Regions from separate parts of the Streptacidiphilus sp. PB12-B1b genome, predicted to be linked through region 1. Evidence: predicted binding sites of a transcription regulator. Region 1 holds the regulator's gene; the other holds the start of a gene.
What was found. Region 1 encodes HspR, which represses chaperone genes until heat shock. Its sites were predicted from a motif close to TTGAGNNNNNNNNNCTCAA; they were not measured.

Region 1 (15,864 bases):
CGGGTACGGCGCGGGACGGTGCGGGTGGGGTTCGGGCAACGGCGGTGGAACGGGTGATCGAACCGACTACCGGTCCATCTTCCCTCAGCCGACCGCGGGCAGGGTGATCAGGAGCAGCAGCGCGATCAGTTGCAGCGCCGCCGCGCCCGCGGCCTTGCCCCAGGGCAGGTCGTGCACCTGGCGCACCATGGCCGTCAGCAGCCAGGCGCAGACCAGCCAGGTGACCCAGCCCAGCAGCTGCACCACGCCGTTGGAGGGCGCCAGCACCAGCATCAGCAGCGCCCGGGGCAGGTTGGTGCCCCAGGCGATGAGCATGGACAGGCCGACGGTCGGGGCCCACGGGCCGTCGCCGCCGAGCCGGCGGGCCAGGCCGCAGGTGACGGCCCCGAAGACGATGCCGGTGGCGACGAAGCCCAGCGCGCTGAAGACCAGGGCGAAGACGGCCAGGCCGAAGGTGGAGTCGAACACCTCGCCCCGGAGGCCGCCGATGCCGAAGGTCGCCAGCACGCCGTACAGCCCGGAGACCGCCAGCGCCGGGCCCCAGACCTGGTGCGAGCGCATCTGCGCGAAGGTGCGGGTGGGGCGGCGGTATATCCCGGCGAGCAGCTCCCGCCAGGGGAGTCTGGCGGTGCCGACCTCGGGGTGCCGCTGACCGGCCCGGTAGGTGGTGATGTGCTCCACGGGCGCGGGCACGGACACCTCCGGGACGGTGAAGGCACGGGTGTGGCCCGGCTGGTCGCCGGGGTCGACGGCGACCGCCGGGGGAGCGCTCCGGGCGCTCTCACGGGTCCGGGTGAACGGAAGTCCTCTAGCACGCACCCTCTGACCGTACCCGCACTGTCCGACACGCGAGCACGCTTCCCGGGACGGACGCCCGGACGGGGCCCGGCGCTGCGTCGGCGCGGGGAGGGGTACGGGCGCGGGTCCGGGCGTGCGGCGGGGTGGGCGCCGCGCGGACGTCCGGGACGGGAGGGGCGTTGGCGCCGGCGCGGTAGGCGGTAGGGGCGCGGGCGTGCGGTGGGTGGGCACGGCGTGGATCGTGGGCGGGGGACGCCGGGCGGCCCGGCTGCGGGAGGGGTTCCGCGGCCGGGCCGGGCGGTGGGCGTCAGGGGCGGTCGGCTGGGCGGCCGGGGTGGGGGCCCGGCCGCCCGGGCCGGGGATGCGTCGTCAGGAGGTGGCGGGTTCCGGTTCGGGGGCGTCTTCGGCGGGGGCCTGCGGGAGGGCCTTGACGGAGTCCAGCAGCAGCTGGGCGACGTCGACCACGCGCAGGGCCTCCTTGGCCGCGCCCTCGCTCTTCTTGCCGTTGGCCGAGTCGGAGAGCATCACCAGGCAGAACGGGCAGGCGGTGGAGATGATGTCGGGGTTGAGCGACAGCGCCTCGTCCACGCGCTCGGTGTTGATCCGCTTGCCGATGCGCTCCTCCATCCACATCCGCGCGCCGCCGGCGCCGCAGCAGAAGCCGCGCTCCTTGTGGCGGTGCATCTCCTCGTTGCGCAGTCCGGGGACGGCGGCGATGATCTCGCGCGGCGGGGTGTAGACCTTGTTGTGCCGGCCGAGGTAGCAGGGGTCGTGGTAGGTGATCAGGCCCTCGACCGGGTTGACCGGCACCAGCCTGCCCTCGTCCACCAGGTGCTGCAGCAGCTGCGTGTGGTGGATGACCTCGAAGTGGCCGCCGAGCTGCGGGTACTCGTTGGCGATGGTGTTGAAGCAGTGCGGGCAGGTGGCCACGATCCGCTTGACCGGGGCGTCCTCCAGCACGGTGTTCAGGGTCTCGACGTTCTGCGCGCCGAGCATCTGGAACAGGAACTCGTTGCCCAGGCGGCGGGCGGAGTCACCGGTGCAGGACTCCTCCTTGCCGAGGATGGCGAACTTCACGCCCGCGGTGTGCAGCAGTTCGGCGAAGGCCTTGGTGGTCTTCTTGGCCCGGTCCTCCAGGGCGCCGGCGCAGCCGACCCAGTACAGGTACTCGACCTCGGCCGGGTCGATGTCCTCGCCGATGACGGGGACCTCGATGCCGGTCTCCTTCTTCAGCTCCTTCACCCAGTCCAGGCGGGCCTTGGTGGCCATGCCCCACGGGTTGCCCTTGTTCTCCAGGTTCTTCAGCATCGTCCCGGCCTCGGTCGGGAACGAGGACTCGATCATGACCTGGTAGCGGCGCATGTCGACGATGTGGTCGATGTGCTCGATGTCCACCGGGCACTGCTCGACGCAGGCGCCGCAGGTGGTGCAGGACCACAGCACGTCCGGGTCGATGACGCCGTTCTCCTCGGCGGTGCCGATCAGCGGGCGCTCGGCCTCGGCCAGGGCGGCGGCGGGGACGTTCGCCAGCTGCTCGGGGGTGGCCTTCTCGTTGCCCTCGGCGTCCTTGCCGCCGCCGGCGAGCAGGTAGGGGGCCTTGGCGTAGGCGTGCTCGCGCAGGTTCATGATCAGCAGCTTGGGCGAGAGCGGCTTGCCGGTGTTCCAGGCGGGGCACTGCGACTGGCAGCGTCCGCACTCGGTGCAGGTGGAGAAGTCCAGCAGGCCCTTCCAGGAGAACTGCTCGACCTGGGAGACGCCGAAGACCGCGTCGTCGGCCGGGTCCTCGAAGTCGATCGGGGTGCCGCCGGAGGTCATCGGGCGCAGTTCACCGAGGGCGACGGAGCCGTCCTGCTCGCGCTTGAAGAAGATGTTGAAGAACGCGAGGAAGCGGTGCCAGGCCACGCCCATCGAGGGGTTGAGGCCGATGGTGATCGCCCAGGTGAAGGAGATGGTGATCTTCAGCATCGCCACCAGGTAGATCAGGTTCTTCAGGGTGCCGGTGCCGAGGTGCGAGAACGCCGCGACCAGCGGGTAGGTCACGAAGTAGCTGGCCTCGTAGTGCGTGACGCCCTCGAGCGCGCCCTCCAGGCCGCGCAGCACCAGGATGCAGATGCCGATGCCGAGGATGACGTACTCGACGAAGAACGCCTGCCAGGCGATGGAGCCGGCGAAGCGGGACTTGCGTCCGGCCCGGCCGGGCAGCGACAGCAGCCGGACGACGATCAGCACCAGGATGCCGAGCGTGGTCAGGGTGCCGACGATCTCCTCGAAGACCAGGTAGGGCGCCCAGTGGCCGATGACCGGCAGCGCGAAGTTCGCGTCGAAGATCTGCCCGAAGGCGGTGACCAGGGTCAGCACCAGGCAGAAGAAGCCGGTGGCGACGAACCAGTGGGCCACGCCGACGACGCCCCAGGTGGTCATCCGGGTGTGCCCGAAGAACTCCTTGGCGACGGTCTTGCCGCGTCGCACCGGGTCCGCGGTGCGGGCGCGTGGCGGCTCGTCGGCGCCGAGCGTGACGAAGGTGTAGATGTACAGGGCGGCGCGCGCGGCCAGCGCGGTACCGACCAGAGTCGTGACCAGTGAGATCACGATCGCGGCGAGCTGCATCGGCTCCGTCTCCTCGGGCTGCTGACTGGCTGCGTGGGATCGCAGGGAGAATCCCACCGAGTGTACCGGCCGGTAACTTAGCTGGGCGCCATCGCGGCGAAAACCACGTCCACATGTGACCGTGTCGTCACCGAGTCACCAGGGCCGATCAGCCGGACCATATCGCCCATGGGCCCCTTGTGCCCCTATGTAGCCCGTCACACCCGGAAGCACTGGTCCGGTCGTGGTCCGGGCGGCACCCGTTCGGCGCCCGGTCGGCATAAGGGATCAATAAAGTTGAGCCGTCACCACTCAGCTCTGTTGACGTACTCTGCTCCCGGGTGCATGATTGAGCCTGTTCTACTCAACTTGTTTCTGGAGGGTTCCACGATGGCTCGTGCGGTCGGAATCGACCTCGGTACGACGAACTCTGTCGTCAGCGTCCTCGAAGGCGGTGAGCCCACCGTCATCACCAACGCCGAGGGCGCCCGGACCACACCGTCCGTCGTCGCCTTCGCAAAGAACGGCGAGGTGCTGGTCGGCGAGGTTGCCAAGCGCCAGGCGGTCACCAACGTGGACCGGACCATCAGGTCCGTCAAGCGCCACATGGGGACCGACTGGAAGGTCAACATCGATGGCAAGGACTTCACCCCGCAGCAGATGAGCGCCTTCATCCTGCAGAAGCTCAAGCGTGACGCCGAGGCGTACCTGGGCGAGAAGGTCGCGGACGCGGTCATCACCGTCCCCGCGTACTTCAACGACTCCGAGCGCCAGGCCACCAAGGAGGCCGGTGAGATCGCCGGCCTGAACGTCCTGCGCATCGTCAACGAGCCCACCGCGGCCGCCCTGGCCTACGGCCTGGACAAGGACGACCAGACCATTCTCGTCTTCGACCTCGGCGGCGGCACCTTCGACGTGTCCCTGCTGGAGATCGGCGACGGCGTGGTCGAGGTCAAGGCCACCAACGGCGACAACCACCTCGGCGGTGACGACTGGGACCAGCGGGTCGTCGACCACCTGGTGAAGCAGTTCCAGAACGGCCACGGCGTCGACCTGTCCAAGGACAAGATGGCGCTCCAGCGTCTGCGCGAGGCCGCCGAGAAGGCGAAGATCGAGCTCTCCTCCTCGACCGAGACCACGATCAACCTGCCCTACATCACGGCCTCCGCCGAGGGCCCGCTGCACCTGGACGAGAAGCTCTCCCGCTCGCAGTTCCAGCAGCTCACCGCGGACCTCCTGGACCGCTGCAAGACCCCGTTCCACAACGTCATCAAGGACGCCGGCATCCAGCTGTCCGAGATCGACCACGTGGTCCTGGTCGGCGGCTCCACCCGTATGCCCGCCGTCGCCGACCTGGTCCGCGAGCTGACCGGCGGCAAGGAGCCCAACAAGGGCGTCAACCCGGACGAGGTCGTCGCCATCGGCGCGACCCTCCAGGCCGGCGTGCTCAAGGGCGAGGTCAAGGACGTCCTGCTGCTCGACGTCACGCCGCTGTCCCTCGGCATCGAGACCAAGGGCGGCATCATGACCAAGCTGATCGAGCGCAACACGACCATCCCGACCAAGCGCTCCGAGATCTTCACCACGGCCGAGGACAACCAGCCGTCCGTGCAGATCCAGGTCTACCAGGGCGAGCGCGAGATCGCGGCGTACAACAAGAAGCTCGGCATGTTCGAGCTGACCGGCCTGCCGCCGGCGCCCCGCGGCCTGCCGCAGATCGAGGTCACCTTCGACATCGACGCCAACGGCATCATGCACGTCTCCGCCAAGGACCTCGGCACCGGCAAGGAGCAGCGCATGGCCGTCACCGGCGGCTCCGCGCTGCCCAAGGAGGACATCGCGCGGATGATGCGCGAGGCCGAGGAGTTCGCGGACGAGGACCACCGCCGCCGCGAGGCCGCGGAGACCCGCAACACCGCCGAGCAGCTCGTCTACACGACCGAGAAGTTCGTCAAGGACAACGAGGACAAGGTCCCCGCCGAGGTCAAGGACGAGGTCGCGTCCGCCGTCGCCGACCTCAAGGAGAAGCTGAAGGGCGAGGACAGCGCGGCCATCCGCGAGGCCACCGAGAAGCTCTCGACCACCTCGCAGAAGCTCGGCCAGGCGCTGTACGCCCAGACCGAGGGTGCGGCCGCGGCCGGTGCGCCCTCCGACGCCCCGCACGACGCGGCCGGCGCCGAGGACGACGTCGTGGACGCCGAGATCGTCGACGACGAGAAGCGCGACGGCGGTGCGGCGTGACCAAGGAGACGCAGGGCTTCGCTGAGGAGCCCGGCGCCGCCACCACCGGCGAAGGGAAAGGGGCCGCCGACAAGGCGGCCCCGGCCCCCGGTGCTTCGGAGGGCGCGGCGACGGGTGCGGGCGACGCCGCCGGCGGTGCCGCCGCCGGCGCCGAGGAGCTGGCCGACGCCCGCAAGCAGCTCGCCGAGCGGACCGCTGACCTGCAGCGGCTCCAGGCCGAGTACCAGAACTACCGCAAGCGGGTCGAGCGGGACCGGGTGACGGTGCGTGAGATCGCCGTGGCCGCCCTGCTGGAGAACCTGCTGCCGGTGCTGGACGACATCGGCCGCGCGCGCGAGCACGACGAGCTGACGGGCGGCTTCAAGTCCGTCGGCGAGTCGCTGGAGACCGTGGTCGCCAAGCTGGGGCTGCAGCAGTTCGGCAAGCAGGGCGAGCCCTTCGACCCGCAGCTGCACGAGGCCCTGATGCACAGCTACTCGGCGGACGTCGAGGAGACCACGTGCGTGCAGATCCTGCAGCCGGGGTACAAGATCGGCGAGCGGATCATCCGCCCGGCGCGCGTCGCCGTGGCGGAGCCCGAGCCCGGCGGTTCCGCCGCCGGCGAATCCTCCGATGAGGACGCCAAGGGCGACGGTGACAGCGAGGACTGATCCGGTGGAGACTGTGGGGCCGTACGCCGGGTTTTCCGGGGTGCGGTCCCACCGTCCCATCACACCGACTGCTTCTGCGGCACCTGCGGAGAGGAGGGAATCCTTTTGAGCGGCAAGGACTATGTGGAGAAGGACTACTACAAGGTTCTGGGCGTGCCCAAGGACGCCTCCACCGCGGAGATCAAGAAGTCCTACCGAAAGCTGGCCCGGGAATTCCACCCCGACGCGAACAAGGGGAATCCCGAGGCCGAGGAGCGCTTCAAGGAGATCTCCGAGGCCAATGACGTGCTCTCGGACGCCAAGCGGCGCAAGGAGTACGACGAGGCCCGGGCACTGTTCGCCAACGGCGGCTTCCGTACCGGCGCCGGCGCCAACGGCGGCTTCGGCTTCGACCTGGGCGACCTGTTCAACGGCGGCCAGCAGAGCGGCACGTTCGGTGGCGGTGGCGGCGGCGGGCTGGGCGACGTCTTCGGCGGCATCTTCAACCGGGGCGGCGGCACCCGTACCGCCCAGCCCCGGCGCGGCGCGGACGTCGAGTCCGAGGTCACGCTGAGCTTCGTCGAGGCGGTGGAGGGCACCACCGTCCCGCTGCGGATGACCAGTCAGGCCGCCTGCAAGGCGTGCTCCGGCACCGGCGCCAAGGCCGGCACCACCCCGCGGGTCTGCCCGACCTGCGTCGGCACCGGCCACGTCCAGCGCGGCCAGGGCGGCTTCGCGCTGTCCGAGCCGTGCCGCGACTGCAAGGGCCGCGGCCTGATCGTGGACGACCCCTGCGAGGTCTGCCACGGCAGCGGCCGGGCCACCTCGGCCCGCACCATGCAGGTGCGGATCCCGGCGGGCGTCTCCAACGACCAGCGGATCCGGCTCAAGGGGAAGGGTGCGCAGGGCGAGCGCGGCGGCAACCCCGGTGACCTCTACGTCACCGTGCACGTCCAGGACCACCCGGTGTTCGGCCGCAAGGGCGACAACCTGACCGTGACCGTCCCGGTCTCCTTCCCCGAGGCCGCGCTGGGCGGCACGATCCGGGTGCCGACCCTGGGCGGCCCCCCGGTCACCCTGAAGATGCCCCCGGGCACCGCCAACGGGCGCACCATGCGCGCCCGCGGCAAGGGCGCGGTGCGCAAGGACGGCACCCGCGGCGACCTGCTGGTCACCGTCGAGGTCGCCGTTCCGCCGTCGACCGAGGGCGAGGCGCTGACGGCACTGGAGCAGTACCGCGAGGCAACGGCCGCGGAGGACCCGCGGGCGGCTCTGTTCAAGGCAGCGGAGGAGGCGTGAGGTGAACGAGGCAGACAGCGGGCGCGGCGCCGGCGGCGGCCCGATCGGCGTGGGGCTCGGCGGCGGCCTGCCCGGCGGGGTGCCCGGCAGCCGCTCGGTGGGCGAGGCGCCCGGGGCGGCCCGGGCGGGCGCCCGCGCGGCGTACCAGCTGACCGAGTACACCCCGGTGTACGTGATCTCGGTGGCCGCGCAGCTGAGCGGGCTGCATCCGCAGACCCTGCGCCAGTACGACCGGCTGGGCCTGGTCTCGCCGGACCGGACGGCCGGGCGCGGTCGGCGCTACTCGGCGCGCGACATCGAGCAGCTGCGCGAGGTCCAGCGGCTGTCCCAGGAGGAGGGCATCAACCTCGCCGGGATCAAGCGGATCATCGAGCTGGAGAACCAGGTGGCCGCGCTCCAGTCGCGGGTGGCCGAGCTGCAGGGCGAGGTCGCCAGCGCCGGTCTGGCCGCCACCCAGCGCGAGGCGGCGGTGCACGCCTCCTACCGCCGGGACCTGGTGCCGTACGCGCCCGCCAGGCAGAGCAGCGCACTGGTGGTGTGGCGGCCGAAGCGCCGTGGTGAGTGAGCAACTGCCCATGCTGGAACGGGTACTGACGTTCGAGGGGCCGTACCCCAGGTGGGTGCGGCCCCTCAGGCGTCAGGCCGTACGGCCCGGGCGACTGGTGGGCACAGGCTCAGTTCCAGGCCAGGTCGGCCGGGGTTGCCGCGACACGGGACGCCGTGTTCCCAGTCGAGACTGTCGCCGAAGCGGTGCCGGTACTGAACACCAGCGCCGCAGCACAGACGGACAGAGCCAATGCGACAGTACGAACGTAGCGACGAGCAGAGCGCATGACACCACTCCCTTCCGAGTGGGGGATCACGGTGAGCGGGTGATCCTCGGTGAGTGCGAAGGTCCTACGGCCGTGTGGGCCGAACAGTCATCCATCACAATGGGGTACAGAACGGCGTCGACTCGGCGTTCGAGGGTGGCAACAAGTGGCCGATCTCGAAGTGGCCAGAGAATAATTCTGTCTAAAAAGGGATAAATTGACAATGACGGGTGTGCCACAGCCTCCGAACCTGAGCCCTGGTGCCGTGGCCGTCTACCGGGTGGCTCTGGGGGACGGTGAACTCCGCATGGACACGGCAGCGGACATCACCGGGCTCAGCAACGACGAACTCGCTCGTTACCGGGACGAACTGTTGCGTTGTCGATTGCTTCAACCGTCGGCGAAGGATGAGCAGACACTGCTGCCGGTGAACCCGGAGATCGCGGCCGCGCGCCTGGCCGAGCCCCTCGAGGAGACCATTCGTTCGTACCGCGAGGCGGTGGACTCTACCAGGGAGACGCTGCTGAAGCTCATGCCCGCGTATCTGGGCCGTACCATGTACGGGCCGGTCAACGGCGGCGTCGAGACCGTCTCCGACCCGGCCGAGGTGCAGCACCTGGTGAACCAGGCGTCGGAGAAGTGCTGCAAGGAGATGCTGAGCGTGCAGCCCGGCGGCTTCCGCGACCCGGTGGCGCTGGAGGCCAGCCTGCCCAAGGAGTTGGAGGCGCTGGAGCGCGGAGTCCGGTTCCGGGTGCTCTACCAGCACCCCACGCGCGCCCAGTTGAGCCTGCGCTCGCACGTGGCCGCCATCGTCAAGGCCGGTGCCCAGGTGCGCACCGCCGACCAGCTGGCCGAGCGGATGTTCATCTTCGACCGCGAGGTCGCCTTCATCCCCAAGCGCAGCAGCACCGACCAGGCCCCGGGCGCGGTGGTGGTCCGCGAGCCGGTCCTGATCGCCTTCCTGTGCGCGCTGTTCGACCAGTTCTGGGTGTCGGCCGTCCCGTTCATCACCGACGGCCCGGGCTACCAGAACGTCTCGGACGACCTGCGACTGGCCATCCTCGGGCTGCTGTCGCAGGGGCTCAAGGACGAGGTGGTGGCCCGCCGGCTGGGCATGTCGGTGCGCACCTGCCGGCGTCACATCGCCTCGCTGATGCAGGAGTTGGGCGCGGAGAGCAGGTTCGAGGCCGGGGTGAAGGCGGCACAGCTCGGCCTGCTCAGCAAGGAGCTGCACGAGTAGCGAAACACCCACATGCCAGTGGGGGGTAACTACATGACACAGCCATCGCGTGGACGCACAGGTGTGCGCCCCTGCACCATCGATACATCCCCCCGGATGGGTCGCCGGCGCCGGCCACCTCACCTCACAGGTCCCCCGTCGTACAGGGACTTGATGTTAACAGGTCAACTATTGCGATGGAGTGGAACATGAGCGAGTTGCAGGACGTGGAGGAGCAGACCCGCGTCACCGAGGACGAGCTCGCCGCCGACGCACGGCGCAGCCTGCGTGTGTTCCTCGCCGCCCCCTCGCTGCGGCTGACCGGCCCGGCCGACGGCGTGTTCCCGCTCGCCCTGCGCGGCAAGGTCACCGCCCTGCGCGACGCCCTGCTGGACGCCGGTGTGACCGTCTTCAGCCAGCACCACGACGACTGCTGGGCCACCCGCGGCCTGGGCACCGGCTTCCGCGTCCCCTCCGCGTTCCGCGGGATGCAGTCCGCCGACCTCGCCTTCGCCTATGTCGAATCGCCGCTCTCCGCCGGCGTGGGCATGGAGCTGGGCTGGGCCTCCGCCCTGCGCAAGCCGCTGGTGCTGCTGGTCGACCAGGCGGCGGCGCACAACCCGATGATCGCCACGCTGGAGGAGGTCTCCCCGGTGCTGCCGATCCAGTTCGACGCCGGCTGGTCGGCCAAGAACCTCCGGCACGCCGTGATCACCGCCCTGGACTGGGCCGACACCTCGCTGGCCTACCCCGAGTCGGCCTGAGCCCGAAGCCTGGGCCCGAAGCCTGGGCCCGGGTCCGGGCCCGACGCACGAGTCAGGGGTCCGGGCCCGAGGCGTGGGCCCGGGCTCCGGCCCCGGCCGTCTGAGCGGCGGCCGTCAGAACTTCGGGATGCCCCGGGCCTCGCGTGCGGCCTCCGCAACCGCCGCCAGGTCCGCCCCGGTCGAGGCCAGCACGCAGGCCGCGATCGCCCCCTCCACGAACGGCGCGTCCACCAGCAGCACGTCCTCGCGCTCCAGGTCCGCCAGGACCAGCCGCGCGGTGAGGACGGAACTGCCCAGGTCCGGTACGACCAGCACACCGCCGCCGCGGTCCGCCTCGGCCACGGCGGCGGCGATCAGCTCGTAGCTGGTGCCCAGCCCGCCGTCCTCGGTGCCCCCGGCGACGGCGATCGGGACCAGGCCGGCGGCCAGCTGGTCCATCAGGGTGCGCAGCCCTTGCGCCAGGTCGCGGCTGTGCGAGACGAGTACGATGCCAACATCAGTCATGCTCGCCCATGCTAGTGCCGCCTCCGCCACCCTGAGGAGCCGCGCCGTGAAGAAGCTGATCAATTCCCCGGACGAGGTCGTCGCCGATGCCCTCGTCGGAGTAGCCGCAGCCCACCCCTCGTTGCGGGTGGACGTCAAGGAACGAGTGGTGTCCCGCGCGGCGCAGACCCGCGTGGGCAAGGTCGCCCTGGTCTCCGGCGGCGGCTCCGGCCACGAGCCGTTGCACGGCGGTTTCGTCGGCCTCGGCATGCTGGACGCCGCCTGCCCCGGCGAGGTCTTCACCTCGCCCGTGCCCGGGCAGATGCTGACCGCCGCGCAGCGCGTGGACGGCGGCGCCGGCGTCGTCTTCGTGGTCAAGAACTACACCGGTGACGTGCTGAACTTCCAGCTGGCCGCCGAGCTGGCCGAGGAGGAGGGCGTCCCGGTGCAGACGGTCCTGGTCGACGACGACGTCGCGGTCCAGGACTCCACCTACACGGCCGGACGGCGCGGCACCGGCGCCACGCTGTTCGTGGAGAAGATCGCGGGCGCCGCCGCCGAGCGCGGCGACAGCCTGGCCGAGGTCGCCGCCCTGGGCCGCCGGGTCAACGCCGCCTCCCGCTCCTTCGCGGTGGCGCTGACCTCCTGCACCACCCCGGCGGCCGGTCGGCCCGGCTTCGACCTGCCCGAGGACGAGATCGAGGTGGGCGTCGGCATCCACGGCGAGCCGGGCCGCAGCCGGGAGAAGATCCGCCCGGCCCGCGAGATCGTCGCCGACGCGCTGGCGGCGATCCTCGCCGACCAGCCGCTGGAGTCCGGCGAGGAGGTGATCGCCCTGGTCAACGGCATGGGCGCGACCCCGCTGCTGGAGCTGTACATCGTCTACGGCGAGGTGGCCGCGCTGCTGTCGGCGCGGGGCGTGCGGATCGCCCGGAATCTCGTCGGCAACTACGTGACCAGCCTGGACATGGCCGGGGTGTCGATCACCCTGTGCCGGGCCGATGCCGAGCTGCTGGCCCTGTGGGACGCCCCGGTGGACACCCCGGCCCTGCGCTGGGGGGTGTGACCCGAATGGCCCAACCGGACGAGGCCGGTCTGCTGGACGCCGACGGCGCCCGCGCCTGGGTGCTGGCCCTGGCCGAGGCCGTCGAGCAGACCTGCGAGCAGCTCACCTCGCTGGACGCGGCGATCGGCGACGGCGACCACGGCACCAACATGCGCCGGGGCCTGCGCGCCGTGGTCGAGGCGTTGGACGGCTTCGACGCGGCCACCCCCGGCGAGGTGCTGAAGAAGGCCGGGATGACGCTGATCTCCAGCGTCGGCGGCGCCTCCGGCCCGCTGTACGGCAGTGCCTTCCGGGCCATGGGCAAGGCCCTGGACACCCCGCAGGCCGACGCCGGGCAGCTGGCCGGGGCCTTCGCCGCCGGCCTGGAGGCGGTGCAGCGGCTGGGCGCGGCCCAGGTCGGCGACAAGACCATGGTGGACGCCTGGGCCCCGGCCTCGGCCGCCTTCGCCGCCGAGGCGGTGCGGGGCCCGGCCGCGGCCTCCGCCACCGCGGCGCGGGCGGCCGAGGAGGCCGCCCTCGGCACCGTGCCGCTGCAGGCCCACAAGGGCAGGGCCTCCTACCTGGGCGAGCGCAGCATCGGCCACCAGGACCCGGGCGCCACCTCGACGGCGCTGCTGTTCCGGACCCTGGCCGACGTCCTGGCCGGGGGCCCGGAGTAGCCGGCCGGGACCTGCCGTCCGGGCGGCCGCGGTCACCCGGACGGCCCAGCGCTCCGCTGCGCGGTCCGGCTCAGCGCCGGGGTGCGGCGATGCCCATCAGCCGGTCCCGCAGCACCGGGAACTCCGCCCGGGTCTTGGCCACCAGGCCCGGATCGAGGTCCACGGTGATGACCTCCTCGCCGTCCCCGGCCTCGGCCAGGACCGTGCCCCACGGGTCCACCACCAGGCTGTGCCCGGCCTGCTCGACGCCGCCGTTGGTCCCGGCGGTGTTGCAGGCCAGGACGTAGCCCTGCTCCTCGACCGCCCGGGCGCGGGCCAGCAGCGTCCAGTGCTCGCGCCGCCGGGCCGGCCAGGCGGCGGGGACGACGAAGATCTCGGCGCCCGCGTCCAGCAGCGTCCGGAACAGCTCCGGGAAGCGCAGGTCGTAGCAGGTGGCCAGGCCCAGGGTGGCGAAGTCGGTGGCGGCCACCGAGATCTCGGTGCCCGGGCCCATGGCGGCGGCCTCGCCGCTGTCGAAGCCGAAGCGGTGGATCTTCCGGTAGGTGTGGGCCAGCTCGCCGGAGGGCGAGAACAGCAGCGAGGTGTTGTAGAGCGGCCCGTCGGGGTCGCGTTCCACGATGGACCCCGCGTGCAGCCAGACGCCGGCGCTCCTGGCGGCCTCGGCCATCGCCTCGGCGGTGGGGCCGTCCAGGGTCTCCGCCCCGGACGACCACAGGTCGTAGGCGAAGCCGCCGAGGTTCCACAGCTCCGGCAGGACCACCAGGTCGCTGGCGGTCTGGGCGCGGACCAGGGCCGCGACGCGGTCGCGTCGGGCGTCCACGGACTCGTTCGGGTTGACGTCGATCTGCAGCAGTGAGGCGCGCACAGTACCACCCGCTCTGGGAAGGGCTCTACGATCAACACGTGAAAGCGCTGACCCGGTGACATAGGGGAGCGTAACGTGCCACGTGTGCACCCGTCGGCTGTGACGAACGGTGCGAGGGGCACGAGGAAACCGATCGAGCGTCCGCCGCCGGGGTGCCCGGAGCCAAGGGGTCAACAACGTGACCGACACGCAGATAGTCCAGGCGTACGCCGACGCCTGGACCCAGTCCATCGAGGCCGTCTCCGAGTTGGTGGCACCGCTCACCGAGGGCGAGTGGAACCGCCCCACCGAGTGCCCCGGCTGGTCGGTACGTGACGTGGTCTCACATGTCATCGCCATGGAGACGGAGCTGCTGGGCGATCCGCGTCCGATCCACACCCTGCCGCGCGATCTGCGGCACGTCGTCGACGAGTTCACCCGCTACTGCGAGGTGCCGGTCGACAAGCGCCGCTGCCACACCGGGCCGGAGATGACGGCCGAGCTGGAGTACACGGTCATCCGCCGCGCCCGCGCCCTGCGCGACACCCGCTATGGGCCCACCGACGAGGTGCGCTGGCCGATGGGCCCGTACGCCCGCGACATCCCGTACCACCAGCTGCTGCGGGCCCGGGTGTTCGACGTCTGGACGCACGAGCAGGACCTGCGCCGGGCGCTGCGCACCCCGGGCGGCCTGGACTCGGCGGCGGCCGGGGTCACCCGCGACTACCTGGTGGAGATGCTGCCGAAGGCGGTCGCCAAGCTGGCCGGGGCACCGGCCGGGACGACCGTGGTCTTCGACGTCTCGGGCGCCCAGGAGTTCATGCGCACGGTGCGGGTGGACGAGCACGGCCGGGGCAGCGTGGACGAGCAGGTGCCGCTGGCCCCGGCGGTCCGGCTGACCCTGGACTGGGAGACCTTCGCCCGGCTGGCCTGCGGCCGGATCGCACCGGCCGCCGCGGGCGTCAAGGTCGAGGGGGACGAGGCGCTGGCGCGGCGCATCCTGGACAACTTCGCGGTCACTCCCTGAGCGGTCACCGCCGGGCGGTCACCGCTGACCCCGGGCGGCGGCCTCAGCCGGCCGGGCGGGTGCGCGGCCGGTGCAGGCCCAGCTCCGCCTCCCGGCGGGCGGCCAGCGGGCGCAGCCGGACGATCTGGCTCAGCCCGAGCGCCATCGGCAGGTACAGCACGCAGAAGGCCAGCCGGAAGGCGTGCGGGGTGTAGCCGTTGCCGCCGCCCGGGGTGAGCAGGTCCAGCACCAGGCCGATGCCGAACAGCGCCAGCACGGCGGCGACGAAGCCGCCCATGTTGACGATGCCGGAGACGGTGCCGCCGCGCTCGGGCGGGTTGACCGGCCGGGCGTAGTCCAGGCCGACCAGGGAGGCCGGGCCGTTGCTGCCCATGACCACCACCAGCACCAGCAGCAGCCACATGGGCACGTGCGGCCCGGGCCAGCTGAGCACTGCCGCCCACAGCGCGCCGGTGCCCAGCACCACCGAGAACACCAGCGGGGTCCGGGCGGCCGGGCGGCGTGACATCAACTGGCCGAACAGCAGCGCGAATCCCATGCTGACGACGATGATCAGGGAGAGCAGCCCGGCGGCCGTGGCCCGGGACTCGCCCTGACCCTGCATCAGGAACGGCATGCCCCAGAGCAGCAGGAAGGCCGAGGCGGGGAAGGCCGTGGTGAAGTGCACCCACAGCCCCAGCCGGGTGCCCGGCTCCCGCCAGGCCGCCCGGATCTGCGGCAGCAGCGGCGGCCGGGCCGGGGCCTGCTGCCGCTCCCGGCCGGGGTCGTGGGCCGGGTCGCGGAACAGCGGTGCGCGCGGGCGGCTGTCCGGGGTCTCCCGCAGGAACAGCAGCACCACGGCCAGGACGCCGAGGCCCAGCAGCGCGGTGCAGCCGAAGGTCGGGGTCCAGCCGGCGCTGTGCAGCACCTGCGACAGCACCAGCGTGCTGACCAGGTTGCCCACCGTGCCGACCAGGCCGGTGAGCTGCGCGATGAACGGGTTGCGCCGGGCCGGGAACCAGCGCGCGCCCACCCGCAGCACGCTGACGAAGGTCATGGCGTCGCCGCAGCCGAGCACCGCGCGGCAGGCCAGGGCGGTGCCGAAGTCGGTGGTGAGGGCGAAGCCGAGCTGTCCGGCGGTGAGCAGCAGCAGCCCGCAGCTGAGCACCCGGCGCGGGCCGAAGCGGTCCACCAGCAGGCCCACCGGCACCTGCATCCCGGCGTAGACCAGGACCTGCAGGATGGCGAAGGTGGAGAGCGCCGACGGGCCGATGCCGAAGCGCGCGGCGGCGGCGATCCCGGCCACGCCCAGGCTGGTGCGGTGGACCACGGCGAGGACGTAGACGCTGACGCCGATGCCCCAGGCGAGCCAGGCGCCGCGTCCGCCGGGGGCGGCTGTCGCGGGCCCGGGCGCCTGCCCGGCCGGGGGCGCGGTCGGGGGCGCTGTCGGGGCGGTGA
Region 2 (15,864 bases), 800 kb from region 1:
GCCCTCGCAGTGCGCGGGCGTCAACCACGCCGACTTCTCGCCGGACGGCCGCTACTTCATCGTCTCCTGCGAGTTCTCCGGCGACCTGCTCAAGGTGGACACGGCGAAGATGGAGGTCGTCGCCAAGCAGAAGATCCCCATCGACGGCTCCATGCCGCAGGACGTCAAGATCTCCCCGGACGGCAAGGTCTGGTACATCGCCGACATGATGGCCGACGGCGTCTGGGAGCTGAACGGCGACACCTTCGCCGCCCCGACGCTGCTGAAGACCGGGGCCGGGGCGCACGGCCTGTACGTCAGCCGGGACTCCAAGTCCCTCTACATCTCCAACCGGGGCGAGGGCTCGGTCTCGGTCCTGGACTTCGCCACCGGCAAGCTGGTGCACAAGTGGTGGATCCCCGGCGGCGGCAGCCCGGACATGGGCGGCGTCTCCGCCGACGGCAAGGTGCTGTGGCTCTCCGGCCGCTACAACGCCGAGGTGTACGCCATGTCCACCACGGACGGCCGGCTGCTCGCCCGCATCCCGGTCGGCGACGGCCCGCACGGGCTGTGCGTCTACCCGCAGCCGGGCCGCTACTCGCTGGGGCACACCGGCGTCTTCCGCTGAGCCGCCCGGCCGCCCCGTGCGGCCGGGCGGCCGCCCCCGGCGGTCAGTGTTCCATTTCGGCCCGGGCGGCGGCGATCTCCTCCGGCGAGATGGTGAGCGTCTCCGACGGGTCGGGCACGGGCTCCAGCTCGGTCCGCCCGGCGGCGTCGCTGAGCTTGATCATCAGCGCCACCATGATCCAGTTGGCCACCATCGACGACCCGCCCTGGGCCAGGAACGGCAGCGCCTTCCCGGTCTCCGGGATCAGCCCGATGACCCCGCCGACCACCACGAACACCTGCAGCACCAGGCCGGCGGCCAGACCGCCGGCCATCAGCTTGCCGAAGGGGTCGGTGAGCCGGATCGAGGTGCGCAGGCTGCGCTCGGCCATCAGCACGTACAGCATGATGATCACCATCACCCCGGCGGTGCCCAGTTCCTCGCCGAAGGAGGCGACGATCCAGTCGCTCTGCCCGGCGAAGCCGATCAGCCAGGGCTGCCCCTCGCCCAGGCCGGTGCCGAGGAAACCGCCGTGGCCGAGCGAGAACAGCGCCTGCGCCTGCTGCGGCGACATGGTCGAGCCGGTCTTGAACGCGTCCATCGGGTGCAGCCAGCCGGTGACCCGGGCCCCGACGTGCGGGGAGAGCGAGCCCACCACATACGCGCCGCCGGTGGCCAGCGCCACACCGAGGATCACCCACCCGGTGCGCTCGGTGGCGATGTACAGCATGATGACGAAGATGCCGAAGATGATCAGCGAGGTGCCGAGGTCCACCTCGAAGATCAGCACCAGCAGGCACACCGCCCAGATGACCAGGATCGGGCCCAGGTTGCGGCCCCGGGGGAAGCTGACCCCCCAGACCTTGCGGCCGACCAGCGCCAGCGCGTCCCGGTTGGCCATCAGGTAGCTGGCGAAGAAGATCACGATCGAGATCTTGGTGAACTCGGCCGGCTCGAACTGGAGCGGCCCGATGTAGATCCACCGCCGGGCGCCGAAGGTGGCCGGGAAGAAGGCGGGCCCGATCAGCAGCACCAGCGAGGCCGCCATCAGCACGTAGGTGTAGCGCTGCAGCACCCGGTGGTGCTTGATCACCACCACGCAGCCCAGGAACACCGCCACGCCGATGACCAGCCACTGGATCTGCCCCCCGATGAGGGGGACGTAGCCCTGGTACTCCTTGCCGTAGGAGACGTCCAGGCGCTTGATCATCATCAGGCCCAGGCCGCTGAGCAGCACCGTGATCGGCAGTATCAGCGGGTCGGCGTAGGCCGCCCAGCGCCGGACGACCATGTGCGCCGCCAGCGCCAGCACCGCGAAGCAGCCGACCTGCAGCACGAAGCCGCTGGGCAGCGCGCCCTTGAGCGCCAGCATCGCGTCCGCGTAGCCGAAAGCGGGAACGGCGACGGCGAACACGATCAGGACCAGTTCGAGATTGCGCTTGCGGCCGCTGCCCGGCCCCGGGCCTCGCGTCGCTGCCCCTCGTGCGCCCATCGTCCGAATCCACCCACCCCTACTCGCGTGAAGAACCGTCGCATTCTCGCAGGTCTCGCCCACTGGGTGGACGGCCCCCTCGAAGCGACGGTTCCTCCGCGGCCGGTTCGGTGCGGTTACGCCGCTGCGGCCTGGCGGCCGTTGGACTGGCCGGTGGGGCCGAACCTGCTGGTGGCGGGTTCGAGGGCCAGTTCAAGGGCCTGGCGGACGTCCGAGACCGGGTGGACGGTGAGCCGCTCCAGGACCTCGGCCGGGACGTCGTCCAGATCCGGGGCGTTGCGGGCCGGGATGAGCACGGTGGTGATCCCCGCCCGATCCGCCGCCAGCAGCTTCTGCTTGACGCCGCCGATCGGCAGCACCCGGCCGGTCAGCGAGACCTCGCCGGTCATGGCGACGTCCGGGCGGACCTTGCGGCCGGAGAGCAGCGAGGCCAGGGCCGTGGTCATGGTCACCCCGGCGCTCGGGCCGTCCTTGGGCACCGCCCCGGCCGGGACGTGCAGGTGGACGCCGCGGTCGCGGAGCGAGGTGACCGGCAGCTCCAGCTCGGCGCCGTGCGAGCGCAGGAAGGACAGCGCGATCTGCGCGGACTCCTTCATCACGTCGCCCAGCTGGCCGGTCAGCGCCAGCCCGGTGGAGCCGGTCTCCGGATCGGCCAGCGACGCCTCGATGTAGAGGACGTCCCCGCCCGCGCCGGTGACGGCCAGGCCGGTGGCGACGCCGGGGACGGCCGTGCGCCGCTCGCCGGGCTCCTGCGCCGCCTCGGGGGTGTGCCGGGGCCGGCCGATCAGCCCGCGCAGGTCGCCGACGGCGATGGTGCGCGGCAGCGCGGCCTCTCCCAGCTCCTGCTGCGCGGCGACCTTGCGCAGGATCCGGGCGACGGCCCGCTCCAGGCTGCGCACCCCGGCCTCGCGGGTGTACTCCCCGGCCAGGCTGCGCAGCACCTCCTCCTCGACCGTGACCTCGTCCGCGCCCAGCCCGGCCCGCTCCAGCTGCCGGGGCAGCAGGTGCTCGCGGGCGATGACGACCTTCTCGTCCTCGGTGTAGCCGTCCAGCCGGACCAGCTCCATCCGGTCGAGCAGGGCCTCCGGGATGGACTCCAGCACGTTGGCGGTGGCCAGGAAGACCACGTCCGAGAGGTCCAGCTCGACCTCCAGGTAGTGGTCGCGGAAGGTGTGGTTCTGCGCCGGGTCGAGCACTTCGAGCAGGGCCGCGGCCGGGTCGCCGCGGTAGTCGGAGCCGACCTTGTCGATCTCGTCCAGCAGCACCACCGGGTTCATCGACCCGGCCTCCTTGATGGCGCGGACGATGCGGCCGGGCAGCGCGCCGACGTAGGTGCGCCGGTGGCCGCGGATCTCGGCCTCGTCACGGACGCCGCCGAGCGAGACCCGGACGAAGGAGCGGCCCATGGCGCGGGCCACGGACTCGCCCAGCGAGGTCTTGCCGACCCCGGGCGGGCCGACCAGGGCCAGCACCGCGCCGCCCGCGCGCCGTCCGGAGGGCAGCCCGGCCTCGGACGGGGCGGCCCGATGGGCCTCGCCCTGCTGGGCCGCGCGCCGCTTGCGCACGGCCAGGTACTCCACGATCCGCTCCTTGACGTCGTCCAGGCCGAAGTGGTCGGCGTCGAGCACCGCGCGGGCCCCGGCGATGTCGTAGGCGTCCTCGCTGCGCTCGTTCCAGGGCAGCTCCAGGACGGTGTCCAGCCAGGTACGGATCCAGCTGCCCTCGGGGGAGGCGTCGGAGGAGCGCTCCAGCTTGTCGACCTCCTTCAGCGCGGCCTCGCGGACCTTCGCGGGCAGGTCGGCGCCCTCGACCCGGGCGCGGTAGTCCTCCTCCTCGGAGGAGGAGTCGCCCTCCAGGTCGGCCAGCTCCTTCTTCACCGCGTCCAGCTGGCGGCGCAGCAGGAACTCCTTCTGCTGCTTCTCCATGCCCTCCTGGACGTCCTTGCGGATGGTCTCGGCCACGTCCGCCTCGGCGAGGTGGTCGCGCAGCAGTTGCAGCGACAGCTTCAACCGGGCGGCCGGGTCCAGCTCCTCCAGCACGGCGACCTTCTCCGCGCCGCTGACGAAGGGGGCGTAGCCGATGTTGTCGGCCAGCTCGGAGACGTCCTCGATCTGGGCGACCCGGTCCACGATCTGCCAGGCGCCGCGCTTCTGCAGCCAGGTGGTGGTCAGCGCCTTGTACTCGCGGACCAGCTCGGCGACGGCCCCGGGGGCCTGGTCGGCCGGTGGCTCGTCGACGGCGGCGGCCTCCACCCACAGGGCGGCGCCGGGGCCGGTGGTGCCCGCGCCGATCCGCACCCGGCGGACACCGCGCACCAGCGCCGCCGGATCGCCGTCGGCGAGCCGGCCGACCTGCTCCACGGTGGCCAGCGTGCCGATCGCGCCGTAGGCGCCGTCGGTCCGGGGAACCAGCAGCACCCGCGCCTTGCGGGCGCCCGCGACCGTGCGGATGCCGGGGGCCTGCGCCCCCGGCTCGCGCACCGCCGCCTGGGCGGCCTCGATCACCGCGCGCACCTCGGCGTCGGACAGGTCGAGCGGAACGACCATGCCGGGCAGGACCGCGTCGTCGTCGAGCGGCAGCACCGGCAGGGTCAGCGGGTTGGACGTCGAAGCCATGATCTCTCCCCAGTCACCGAAGTTGAGTTACTTGGACTAAAGGAGATGGAGCCCGCTGGTGTTCCCAGGCCCTGTTCGCTGTGAGCGATCAGCTGTTCACCCGCTCGGACGACAGCCGACGGGCGGCCGTGCCGCCTTCGCTGCAACGTCCGGGCGGCCGGTTCCCATCCGGCTCCGGGGGCCCTTCGCTCCCGGCCGAATACGATGGTCGACAAGCCCGGCCGCAGTCCGACCGACCATGCAAGGAGCCGTTCGTGCGAGACATCGCCGTGTTCAGCGGTAGTGCCCACCCCGAGCTGGCCGCCGAGGTCTGTGCCCACCTGGGGGTGCCGCTGGCCCCGTCGCGGGTGAACCGGTTCGCCAACGACTGCCTGGAGGTGCAGCTGCAGGCGAACTGCCGGGAGCGCGACGTCTTCCTGATCCAGCCGCTGGTGACCCCGGTGCAGGAGAACCTGGTCGAGCTGCTGCTGATGTGCGACGCCGCGCGCGGCGCGTCGGCGGGCCGGATCACCGTGGTCATGCCGCACTACGCCTACGCCCGCTCGGACAAGAAGGACGCCCCGCGGATCTCCATAGGCGGCCGGCTGGTGGCCGACCTGCTGGTGACCTCGGGCGCCGACCGGGTGCTGGCGCTGACGCTGCACTCGCCGCAGGTGCACGGGTTCTTCTCGGTGCCGGTCGACCACCTGCACGCGCTGCGCGAGCTGGCCGCGCACTTCCGCCGCTACGACCTGTCCCACACCACCGTGGTCTCCCCCGACCTGGGCAACGCCAAGGAGGCCGCGGCCTTCGCCCGGCTGCTCGGGGCGCAGGTGGCGGCCGGGGCCAAGCAGCGGTTCGCCGACGACCGGGTCACCATCAGCTCGGTGATCGGCGACATCGCGGGCCGGGACGTGATCGTGCTGGACGACGAGATCGCCAAGGGCAGCACCGTGCTGGAGCTGCTGGACCGACTGCGGGAGCTGGGCGCCCGCTCGATCCGGGTGGCCTGCACCCACGGCCTGTTCACCGCCGGGGCACTGAAGCGGCTGTCCGACCAGCCGGACGTGCTGGAGATCGTCTGCACCAACACCGTTCCGGTCCCGGCCGGTGAGCGCACCGACAAGCTGCGGATCCTGTCGATCGCCCCGGCGCTGGCCGAGGCGGTGCGGCGGATCCACAACGGCGAGTCGGTGAGCGCCCTGTTCGATCCTTCCTGACCCGCGCCCCCGAACCGCGCCCCCGACACCCGCATCCCCCAGAGATCCAGCCCCAGGAGGCAGAGCCATGCCCGCCGCGTACCGCCCGACCGCACCGGCGACCGCACCCGAACTGCTGGACCGCCGGGACGGCCCGTACGGCGAGGTGGCGCTGCGCCGCCGGGGCGAGTGCTACGAGATCATTGCGAACGGCTGCTTCCTGATGGACACCTCGGACGGCCGCTCCGAACGGCTGCTGGTCAGCGCCGCGCTGGACGCGCTCGACCCGGCCGAGGCGCCCCGGCCGCACCTGCTGATCGGCGGCCTGGGCGTGGGCTTCTCGCTGGCCGAAGCGGCGGCCGACCCGCGCCCGGGCCGGATCACCGTGCTGGAGCGCGAGCAGGCGGTGATCGACTGGCACACCGTCGCCCCCGCCCCGCTGGCCGCCTTCGCCGGCGGCGGCCACGGCGATCCGCGCGTCCGGCTGGTCCAGGAGGACCTGCTGCACCACCTGCGGACCACCACCGCCCGCTATGACGCGCTGTGCCTGGACATCGACAACGGCCCGGACTGGACGGTCACCGACGCCAACGGCGGCCTCTACGGCTTCGTCGGGCTGACCGTCCTGCAGCGCGTGCTGAGCCCGGGGGGCGTGCTCGCGGTGTGGAGCGCCGCACCCGCGCCCGAGTTCGAGCAGCGGCTGCGGGCCCGCTTTCGGCAGGTGGACCGCGTCGAGGTGGACGTGAAAGTGGAACGCGGGGAGCCGGATGTGGTCTACCTGGCCTCCCGTCAGGCGTGAACTGCCGGTAGGGTCGTCGCGCTGAACCCCCCGAAGGGCCGGTTTATCCCTGACTGGCCCCCGGGGCGGCCTCCAGTACGTACGCTGCGACTGAACCGTCCGGCGAGGGGGGCAGCAGCGACGGGTCGCTCCGGCGGCCGCGGACGCAGAGACGACAGACGCAGTTCAGACGCAGGCATTCGCAGTTCAGACGCAGATCGGACCGAACACAGCGGGACCGGGCGGCTCCGCGCCGGGCCCGGGAGCCCTGGGGGCGTGGCATGACCGTGACAGATGTTCAGCAGCAGGAGCCCGGTGGAGCCGGCGGTCAGCGGCGGGTCCTGGTCGTGGAGGACGAGCCCACCATCGCCGAGTCCATCGCCGCCCGCCTGGGCGCGGAGGGATTCCGGGTCACCATGGCCCACGACGGGCCCACCGCCGTCGACACCTTCCAGTCCTGGCAGCCCGACCTGGTGATCCTCGACGTCATGCTGCCCGGCTTCGACGGCCTGGAGGTCTGCCGCCGGATCCAGGCCCACCGGCCGGTGCCGGTGCTGATGCTGACGGCCCGTGACGACGAGACGGACATGCTGGTCGGCCTCGGCGTCGGCGCCGACGACTACATGACCAAGCCGTTCTCCATGCGCGAACTCGCGGCCCGGGTCAACGTCCTGCTGCGCCGGGTGGAGCGGGCCCAGCTGGCCGCCCGCACCCCGGTCAGCGGCACGCTGCGGCTCGGCGACCTGGAGATCGACCACGTGCAGCGCCGGGTCAGAGTCGCCGGCGGCGACATCCACCTCACCCCCACCGAGTTCGACCTGCTGGCCTGCCTGGCCCAGCAGCCGCGCGCGGTGCTGACCCGGGAACAGCTCCTGGCCGAGGTCTGGGACTGGACCGACGCCTCCGGCACCCGCACCGTCGACAGCCACGTCAAGGCGCTGCGCCGGAAGATCGGCGCCAACTGGATCCGTACCGTGCACGGTGTCGGCTACGCGCTGGAATCCCCGACGCCGTGACCCACCCGCACCGGACCAGCCCGCCCGACCAGGCCGCCGAGCGCGAGCGCGGCCTGCTCGCCCGACTGGCCCGCAGGATCTGGGCGGACCTGCGCCCGCTCGACCCGCTGCGCTCGATCAAGGCCAAGCTGGCGATCCTGGTGATCACCTCGGTGTGCATATCGACGCTGATGGTGGTCCTGGCGCTGAACTCGGACACCCAGATCCGGCTCATCATGATCTTCTCGGTGGTCGCCTCGCTGCTGATCACCCAGCTGCTCGCGCACGGCATGACCGCCCCGCTGCGGGAGATGACCGCCGCCGCCCGGGCGATGGCGGCCGGGGACTACAGCCGACAGGTCCGGGCCACCTCCCGGGACGAGGTCGGCGAACTGGCCACGGCCTTCAACACCATGGCGGCCGATCTGGAGGCAGCCGACCGGCAGCGCCGCGAGCTGGTCGCCAACGTCTCGCACGAGCTGCGCACCCCGATCGCGGCGCTGCGCGCGGTGCTGGAGAACGTGGTGGACGGCGTGGTCCAGCCGGAGCAGGCGACCATGGCCGCCGCACTGGAGCAGACCGAGCGGCTGGGGCGGCTGGTGGCCCACCTGCTGGACCTGTCGAAGATCGCGGACGGCGTGGCCTCGCTGGACGTCCGCAGCTTCGAGGTCGAGCCGTTCCTGGCCGGGGTGCTGCGCGGGCTGACCGTGGACGGCTCCACCTCCGGCGGCGCCAGCCGCCGTCGGCGCGACGTCTCGCTGGAGCTGGACGTCGCGGACGGGCTGACCGCCGTCGCCGACCCGGAGCGGCTGCACCAGGTGGTGGCCAACCTGGTCGACAACTCCTGCCGGCACAGCCCGGTGGACGGCACGGTGACCGTCCGCGCCCGCACCGACGCCTGGGGGGCGCACGGCCCCGGCGGGCTGCTGCTGGAGGTGGCGGACCAGGGCCCGGGCATCCGCCCGGAGGACCGGCACCGGGTGTTCGAGCGGTTCAGCCGGGGCAGCGGGCCGACCGCGCAGGGCCCGGGCAGCGACGGCGGGACCGGCCTGGGCCTGGCGATCGCCCGCTGGGCGGTGGATCTGCACGGCGGCACGATCGCGGTCGCCGACTCGTCCCAGGGCTGCCTGATTCGGATCACGCTGCCCGGCCAGAGGCTGCCCCAGTGATCAGCCGGGCGGCGTCGGTGATCGCCGGGCGGCGTCAGTGATCAAGAGCACTCCCTTCGGGACACTCTGCGACAAACTTGGGACAAACGCCGGGGGAACGCCGCCCGACCCGGAAACGACGCACGGCTCGCCCCGATTTGTCATACTTTCCTGAGCGAACAGCTACTCGTTATGCCCCTTCACGACCGATCCCTAACATCGATTTCGCGCCAAACTCGCCCCCGATACTGTGATCTGGGCGACGACCGGCGGCCGGGACCTGCGCAGACAGGCGTAAGGGGCGTAGCCTTGGCATCCGCTGTCCACCATTCATAAGGAAGCGGAAGAGGGCGGTTGCCGCCGTGTCGCCACAGTCCCCCATACCTCGACCAGCTCGACTGCCACGGACCCCGGTCCCGGGGCCGACCCGTCAGCCGGGTTCGGCCCCAACGAGTGGCTCGTCGACGAGATCTACCAGCAGTACCTCCAGGACCCGAACTCCGTCGACCGGGCCTGGTGGGACTTCTTCGCCGACTACCAGGCGGGTGCCACCGCCGGAACCGAGGTGACGGCGGCCCCGGCCCCCGAACCGACCTCGGCGCCGGCAGCGGCCCCCGCGGCGGCGCAGACTCCCGTCGCCCCGCCCGCGGCCGCACCGGCTCCGGCCGAGGCCGCGCCCGCCCCGGCAGCACCCCCGGCACCGGCGGCCACGGTGAGCGCTCCGCGCCCCCCGCTTCCGCCCGCGCCGACGATCCGCCGCGCGCCCTCCACTCCGGCCGAGCAGGCCGACGCCCCTAAGGACAGCAAGAACGTGACGTCCCCTGTCGCCCCCGCCGGTCCCGAGCTGATCGCCCTCAAGGGCCCCTCTGCACGGATCGTGGCGAACATGGACGCCTCGCTCACCATGCCGACCGCGACCAGCGTGCGCGCCGTCCCGGCGAAGCTGCTGATCGACAACCGCATCGTGATCAACAACCACCTCAAGCGGGCCCGGGGCGGCAAGGTCTCCTTCACCCACATCATCGGCTACGCCATGGTGCAGGCGATCAAGGCGATGCCCGCCATGAACCAGGGCTTCCAGGAGAAGGACGGCAAGCCCTTCCTGGTCAAGCCGGAGCACGTCAACCTCGGCCTGGCCATCGACCTGACCAAGGCCAACGGCGACCGGCAGCTGGTCGTCGCGGCCATCAAGAAGGCCGAGACCCTCGACTTCTTCGGCTTCTGGCAGGCGTACGAGGACATCGTCCGCCGCGCGCGCCAGAACAAGCTGACGGTGGACGACTTCTCCGGCGTCACCTGCTCGCTGACCAACCCGGGCGGCATCGGCACCGTCCACTCGGTGCCGCGGCTGATGCCCGGTCAGGGCACCATCCTCGGCGTCGGCTCGATGGAGTACCCGGCCGAGTTCCAGGGATCGTCCCAGGAGACCCTGTCCCGCCTGGGCGTGTCCAAGGTCATGACGCTGACCTCGACCTACGACCACCGGGTCATCCAGGGCGCGCAGTCCGGCGAGTTCCTCCGCAGCATGCACCAGCTGCTGCTGGGCGAGGGCGAGTTCTACGACCGCATCTTCGAGTCGCTGCGCATCCCGTACGAGCCGGTGCGCTGGGCCACCGACGTGGACAACAGCCACGACAACGAGGTCAACAAGACCGCCCGGGTCATGGAGCTGATCCACTCCTACCGGGTCCGCGGCCACCTGATGGCGGACACCGACCCGCTGGAGTACAAGCAGCGCAAGCACCCCGACCTCAACGTCCAGGCGCACGACCTGACGCTGTGGGACCTGGAGCGCGAGTTCGCCGTCGGCGGCTTCGCCGGCAAGGCCATGATGAAGCTGCGCGACATCCTGGGCGTGCTGCGCGACTCGTACTGCCGCACCATCGGCATCGAGTACATGCACATCCAGGACCCGAAGCAGCGCCGCTGGATCCAGGCCCGGGTCGAGCGCGGCAACGACAAGCCCGAGCGCGAGGAGCAGCTGCGCATCCTGCGCCGGCTCAACGCCGCCGAGGCGTTCGAGACCTTCCTGCAGACCAAGTACGTCGGCCAGAAGCGCTTCTCGCTGGAGGGCGGCGAGTCCGTCATCCCGCTGCTGGACGCGGTGCTGGACTCCGCCGCCGAGGCGCGGCTGGACGAGGCCGTGGTCGGCATGGCCCACCGCGGCCGGCTGAACGTCCTGGCCAACATCATCGGCAAGTCGTACGCGCAGATCTTCCGGGAGTTCCAGGGCAACCTGGACCCGACCTCCATGCACGGCTCCGGCGACGTCAAGTACCACCTGGGCTCCGAGGGCACCTTCACCGGCCTGAACGGCGAGACCATCAAGGTCGCGCTGGCCGCCAACCCCTCGCACCTGGAGGCGGTGGACCCGGTCGTCGAGGGCATCGTCCGCGCCAAGCAGGACATCCTGGACAAGGCCGGCGACTCCTTCGACGTGCTGGCGATCCAGATCCACGGCGACGCGGCCTTCGCGGGCCAGGGCGTGGTGGCGGAGACGCTGAACATGTCGCAGCTGCGCGGCTACCGCACCGGCGGCACCGTGCACCTGGTGATCAACAACCAGGTCGGCTTCACCGCCGCCCCGGCCGCCTCGCGCTCCTCCACGTACTGCACCGACGTGGCCCGCATGATCGAGGCCCCGATCTTCCACGTGAACGGCGACGACCCGGAGGCCGTGGTCCGCGTCGGCCGGCTGGCCTTCGAGTTCCGCCAGGCGTTCAACAAGGACGTCGTGATCGACCTCATCTGCTACCGCCGCCGCGGGCACAACGAGGGCGACAACCCCTCGTTCACGCAGCCGCTGATGTACGACCTGATCGACAAGAAGCGCTCGGTGCGCAAGCTCTACACCGAGGGCCTGATCGGTCGCGGCGACATCACCCTGGAAGAGGCCGAGCAGGCGCTCAAGGACTACCAGGACCAGCTGGAGAAGGTCTTCGCGGAGGTCCACGAGGCCGACACCACGCCGACCCCGACCATCAGCGAGCGGCCCAAGGCCGAGTTCCCGGTCGCGCTGAACACCGCCATCTCGCAGGAGGTGGTGAAGCGCATCGCCGAGTCGCAGGTGGCGCTGCCCGAGTGGTTCACCGTCCACCCGCGGCTGCTGCCGCAGCTGCAGCGGCGCGCGGCCATGGTCGAGGACGGCACGATCGACTGGGGCATGGGCGAGACCCTCGCCATCGGCTCGCTGCTGATGGAGGGCCACCCGGTCCGGCTGGCCGGCCAGGACTCCCGCCGCGGTACCTTCGGCACCCGGCACGCGGTGCTGGTCGACCGGGAGACCGGTGAGGACTACACCCCGCTGCTCTACCTGGCCGAGGACCAGGCCCGCTACACCGTCTACGACTCGCTGCTGAGCGAGTACGCGGCCATGGGCTTCGAGTACGGCTACTCGCTGGCCCGCCCGAACGCCCTGGTGGCGTGGGAGGCCCAGTTCGGCGACTTCACCAACGGCGCCTCCACCATCGTGGACGAGTTCATCACCTCGGCCGAGATGAAGTGGGGCCAGCACTCCGGCGTGACGCTGCTGCTGCCGCACGGCTACGAGGGCCAGGGGCCCGACCACTCGTCCGCCCGCATCGAGCGCTACCTGCAGATGTGCGCGGACAGGAACATGACCGTGGCCATGCCGACGCTGCCGTCGAACTACTTCCACCTGCTGCGGTGGCAGGTCCACAACCCGCACCACAAGCCGCTGATCGTCTTCACCCCGAAGTCGATGCTGCGTCTGAAGGCCAACAACTCCAAGGTGGAGGAGTTCACCAGCGGCGGCTTCCGCCCGGTGATCGGCGACTCCACCGTGGACCCGGCCGCCGTGCGCAAGGTCGTGATCACCTCCGGCAAGTTCTACTACGACCTGGAGGCGGCCCGGACCGAGCGCGGCATCACCGACACCGCGATCGTCCGCGTCGAGCGGCTGTACCCGCTGCCCATCGCCGAGCTCCAGGAGGAGCTGCAGCGCTACGGCAACGAGGTGCAGTACGTCTGGGCCCAGGAGGAGCCCTCCAACCAGGGCGCGTGGCCGTTCATCGCGCTGAACCTGGTGGACCACCTGGACGTGGTCGTCGGCCGCAACGCCAACGGCTCCCGGCTGCGCCGCGTCGCCCGCCCGGCCTCCTCCGCCCCGGCGGTCGGCTCGGCCAAGCGCCACGCGGTCGAGCAGGCCCAGCTGGTCGAGGACGTCTTCTCGATCTGATCCTGGTTCCCCCCGCCGTACGGCGAAGGCCCGGGCGCCCCTCCCCACCAGGAGGGCCCCGGGCCTTCGCCGTCGCCGCACCCCCACCCCCTACCACCGTCACCCGTACCGGAGAGCGCATGTACTTCACCGACCGAGGCATCGAGGAGCTGCAGAGCCGTCGCGGCGAGGAGGAGGTCAGCTTCGACTGGCTGGCCGACCGGCTGCAGGAGTTCGTGGACCTGAACCCGGAGTTCGAGGTCCCGGTCGAGCGGCTGGCCACCTGGCTGGCCCGGCTGGACGACGAGGACGAGGAGTAGCACGCGGCTTGACTTCCCAGCGACGCGATATATCGTGAATACCAGAAGACGCGATACATGACGCGTCCTCTCGCCTTCGCATTCGGGGAGTCAGGCATGTCCGAGCAGTGGACCATCGACGCACCGCAGAAGCTCACCCTCGACCAGGACGTCCGGCGGCTGCGCGTGCGCACCGTCGCCGGCGAGGTCAACGTCGTCGCCGCCGAGGGGCCCGCGCGGCTGGAGGTCAGCGAGATCGAGGGGCCGCCGCTCAGGGTCGTCCTGAAGGGCGGCGAGCTCACCGTCTCCTACGAGGACCTGGCCTGGAAGGACTTCCAGTGGAAGGGCCTGTCGCACGTGATCGGGCTGTGGCGGACCAAGCGGCGGGCGGTGGTCTCGCTGGCCGTCCCGGCGGGCACCACCGTCGAGCTGGGCTCGGCCTCCTCCGAGACGGTCATCTCCGGCATCACCGCCCCGGTGACCGTGCACAGCGCCAGCGGGGCCATCACCCTGGTCCGGCTGGCAGGCAAGGTCGAGGCCAACAGCGCCTCCGGCAACGTCCAGGCGCAGTCGGTCTCCGGTGACCTCAAGGTCAACACGGTCTCCGGCGAACTGACCGTCTTCGAGGGCGCCAGCGGCCGACTCAAGGCCAACTCGGTGAGCGGGGCCATGACCCTGGACCTGGCCCACGACAACGCCACCGACGTCAGCCTGAACAACGTCTCCGGCGAGGTCGCGGTGCGGCTGCCCGCGCCGACCGACGCCAAGGTGAACGCCAACACCACCAGCGGCGACATCTCCAGCGCCTTCGACGAGCTGCGGGTCGGCGGCACCTGGGGCGCCAAGCAGATCACCGGCACCCTGGGCGCCGGCACCGGCACCCTGAAGATCACCACGGTCTCCGGCTCGGTCGCGCTGCTGCGCCGCCCCGCCACCGAGGACGACGCCCCGGCCGACGCGCCGCTCGCCCTCGACCCGGCCGACGGCATCGACTTCGGCAAGGACGACAAGGTCGACACCGACCAGGAGGACCAGGCATGAGCCCCGTATTCGCGCACGGCCGACTGCGGCTGTACCTGCTCAAGCTCCTGGACGAGGCCCCGCGCCACGGCTACGAGGTGATCCGGCTGCTGGAGGAGCGCTTCCACGGCCTGTACGCGCCCTCCGCCGGGACGGTCTACCCCCGGCTGGCCAAGCTGGAGCAGGAGGGCCTGGTCGCGCACACCGTCGAGGGCGGCCGCAAGGTCTACCGGATCACCGACGCCGGGCGCGCCGAACTCAGCGACCGCGCAACGGAGTTGGACGCCCTGGAGGCGGAGATCCGGGACTCCGTCTCGCAGCTCGCCGACCAAATCCGGGAGGATGTCCGCGACTCCGCGCAGGATCTGCGCGAGGAGATGCGGCGGGCCGCCAAGGAGTCCAAGCGGCAGACCAAGAACACCTCCAAGGGCTGGGGGCCCGACCCGGTCTGGGGCGCCGAGGGCCCCTGGCCCGGCATGGACAAGGAGGCCTGGCAGCGCGCCAAGGAGGAGTGGCGGCAGGCCAAGGAGCAGGCCAGGGAGCAGACCCGGCAGGCCAAGGAGCAGGCCCGCAGCGCCCGCGAGGAGGCCCGGGCCGCCCGCGAGCAGACCCGGGCGGTACGCGACCAGGTCCGCGCCGAGGCGCACCGGGTCGGCGAGCAGATGCGCGCCCACGCCAAGAACGGCGACTGGCCGACCGGCCTCGCCGAGGGCCTGGCCGAGCTGACCCGCACCCTCTCCGGCCTGGCCGACCCGGCCCGCTGGGGCGCGTCGGCCGAGCCCGGGGCGCAGTCGGGCTCCGACTGCCGTGGGCAGGGCGCGGCGCGGACCGGGGAGCGGACGGCGGCCGAGCGGGTGGACCTGGACCCCGACCGGGTCGATCCGGACAAGGACGGAGCAGCCCCGGAGCCCCTGCCGGACTGGGCCGAGACCGACGCGTCCGGCGATCCGCTGCGCGAGCTGCTGGGGCTGCTGGACCGGTTCCGGGACGAGGTGCGCGACCACGCCCGGGACGAGGGCGTGACGCCCGCCGCCCTGGCCCGGGCCCGCGCGGTGCTGGCCGCCGCTGCCCGCAGGCTGCGCGACTGACGCCGCCGCCGGACCCGCACGAGGACGCCCCCGCCGAAACGGCGGGGGCGTCCTGCGGTGCGTCCGGCCTGCGCCTCAGGCGGGCACGCGCTCCCGGTCGGCCGCCCGCAGCGCCTCCACCATGGCCGTCACGCCATGGCACAACGCCTCCTCCGGGCTCTCCCCGGCGGCGCGGCGCCCGGCCGCGGCCCTCGCCGCTGCCCGCGAGGCCCCCGGGTGGTGCGCCAGGCGGGTGGCCCCGCCCTCCCCGGCCGGTCCTGGCCCGGACTGCTCCTCGGCCGTCCGGCCCAGGACCAGGGCGATGAAGGCCCCGGCCGCGCGCGAGGCGTGCACCAGGCCGAACCCGGCCTGGTGCAGCACCACCACGGTCCGTTCGAAGCAGGCGCCGAGCGAGCCCGCGCGGCGCAGGTCGGCGCCGAGCGCCAGCCGGGCGCCGTCGGTGTGCGCCAGCAGTTCCCGGCGCAGCACCTCGGCGGTGTGCAGCAGCC

Region 2: lon (endopeptidase La) is a predicted target of HspR. The motif match lies at 4,716-4,734, and genes of this name have one in related genera.

The regions. Positions count from the first base shown of each region.
Region 1 is NZ_CP048405.1:7,544,151-7,560,014, reverse strand. It holds gene GXW83_RS33065 (Yip1 family protein) at 85-819, opposite strand; gene GXW83_RS33060 ((Fe-S)-binding protein) at 1,168-3,405, opposite strand; gene dnaK (molecular chaperone DnaK) at 3,775-5,625, shown strand; gene grpE (nucleotide exchange factor GrpE) at 5,622-6,275, shown strand; gene dnaJ (molecular chaperone DnaJ) at 6,381-7,553, shown strand; gene GXW83_RS33040 (heat shock protein transcriptional repressor HspR) at 7,651-8,118, shown strand; gene GXW83_RS33035 (LuxR C-terminal-related transcriptional regulator) at 8,673-9,605, shown strand; gene GXW83_RS33030 (hypothetical protein) at 9,794-10,348, shown strand; gene dhaM (dihydroxyacetone kinase phosphoryl donor subunit DhaM) at 10,463-10,852, opposite strand; gene dhaK (dihydroxyacetone kinase subunit DhaK) at 10,899-11,897, shown strand; gene dhaL (dihydroxyacetone kinase subunit DhaL) at 11,927-12,556, shown strand; gene GXW83_RS33010 (carbon-nitrogen family hydrolase) at 12,627-13,421, opposite strand; gene GXW83_RS33005 (maleylpyruvate isomerase family mycothiol-dependent enzyme) at 13,600-14,427, shown strand; gene GXW83_RS33000 (nitrate/nitrite transporter) at 14,471-15,864, opposite strand, start outside.
Region 2 is NZ_CP048405.1:6,745,416-6,761,279, forward strand. It holds gene GXW83_RS29295 (hypothetical protein) at 1-607, shown strand, start outside; gene GXW83_RS29300 (FtsW/RodA/SpoVE family cell cycle protein) at 651-2,078, opposite strand; gene lon (endopeptidase La) at 2,195-4,693, opposite strand; gene GXW83_RS29310 (ribose-phosphate pyrophosphokinase) at 4,948-5,892, shown strand; gene GXW83_RS29315 (spermidine synthase) at 5,960-6,670, shown strand; gene GXW83_RS29320 (response regulator transcription factor) at 6,931-7,665, shown strand; gene GXW83_RS29325 (ATP-binding protein) at 7,662-8,813, shown strand; gene GXW83_RS29330 (multifunctional oxoglutarate decarboxylase/oxoglutarate dehydrogenase thiamine pyrophosphate-binding subunit/dihydrolipoyllysine-residue succinyltransferase subunit) at 9,121-12,990, shown strand; gene GXW83_RS29335 (DUF6104 family protein) at 13,110-13,289, shown strand; gene GXW83_RS29340 (DUF4097 family beta strand repeat-containing protein) at 13,386-14,309, shown strand; gene GXW83_RS29345 (PadR family transcriptional regulator) at 14,306-15,376, shown strand; gene GXW83_RS29350 (TetR family transcriptional regulator) at 15,452-15,864, opposite strand, start outside.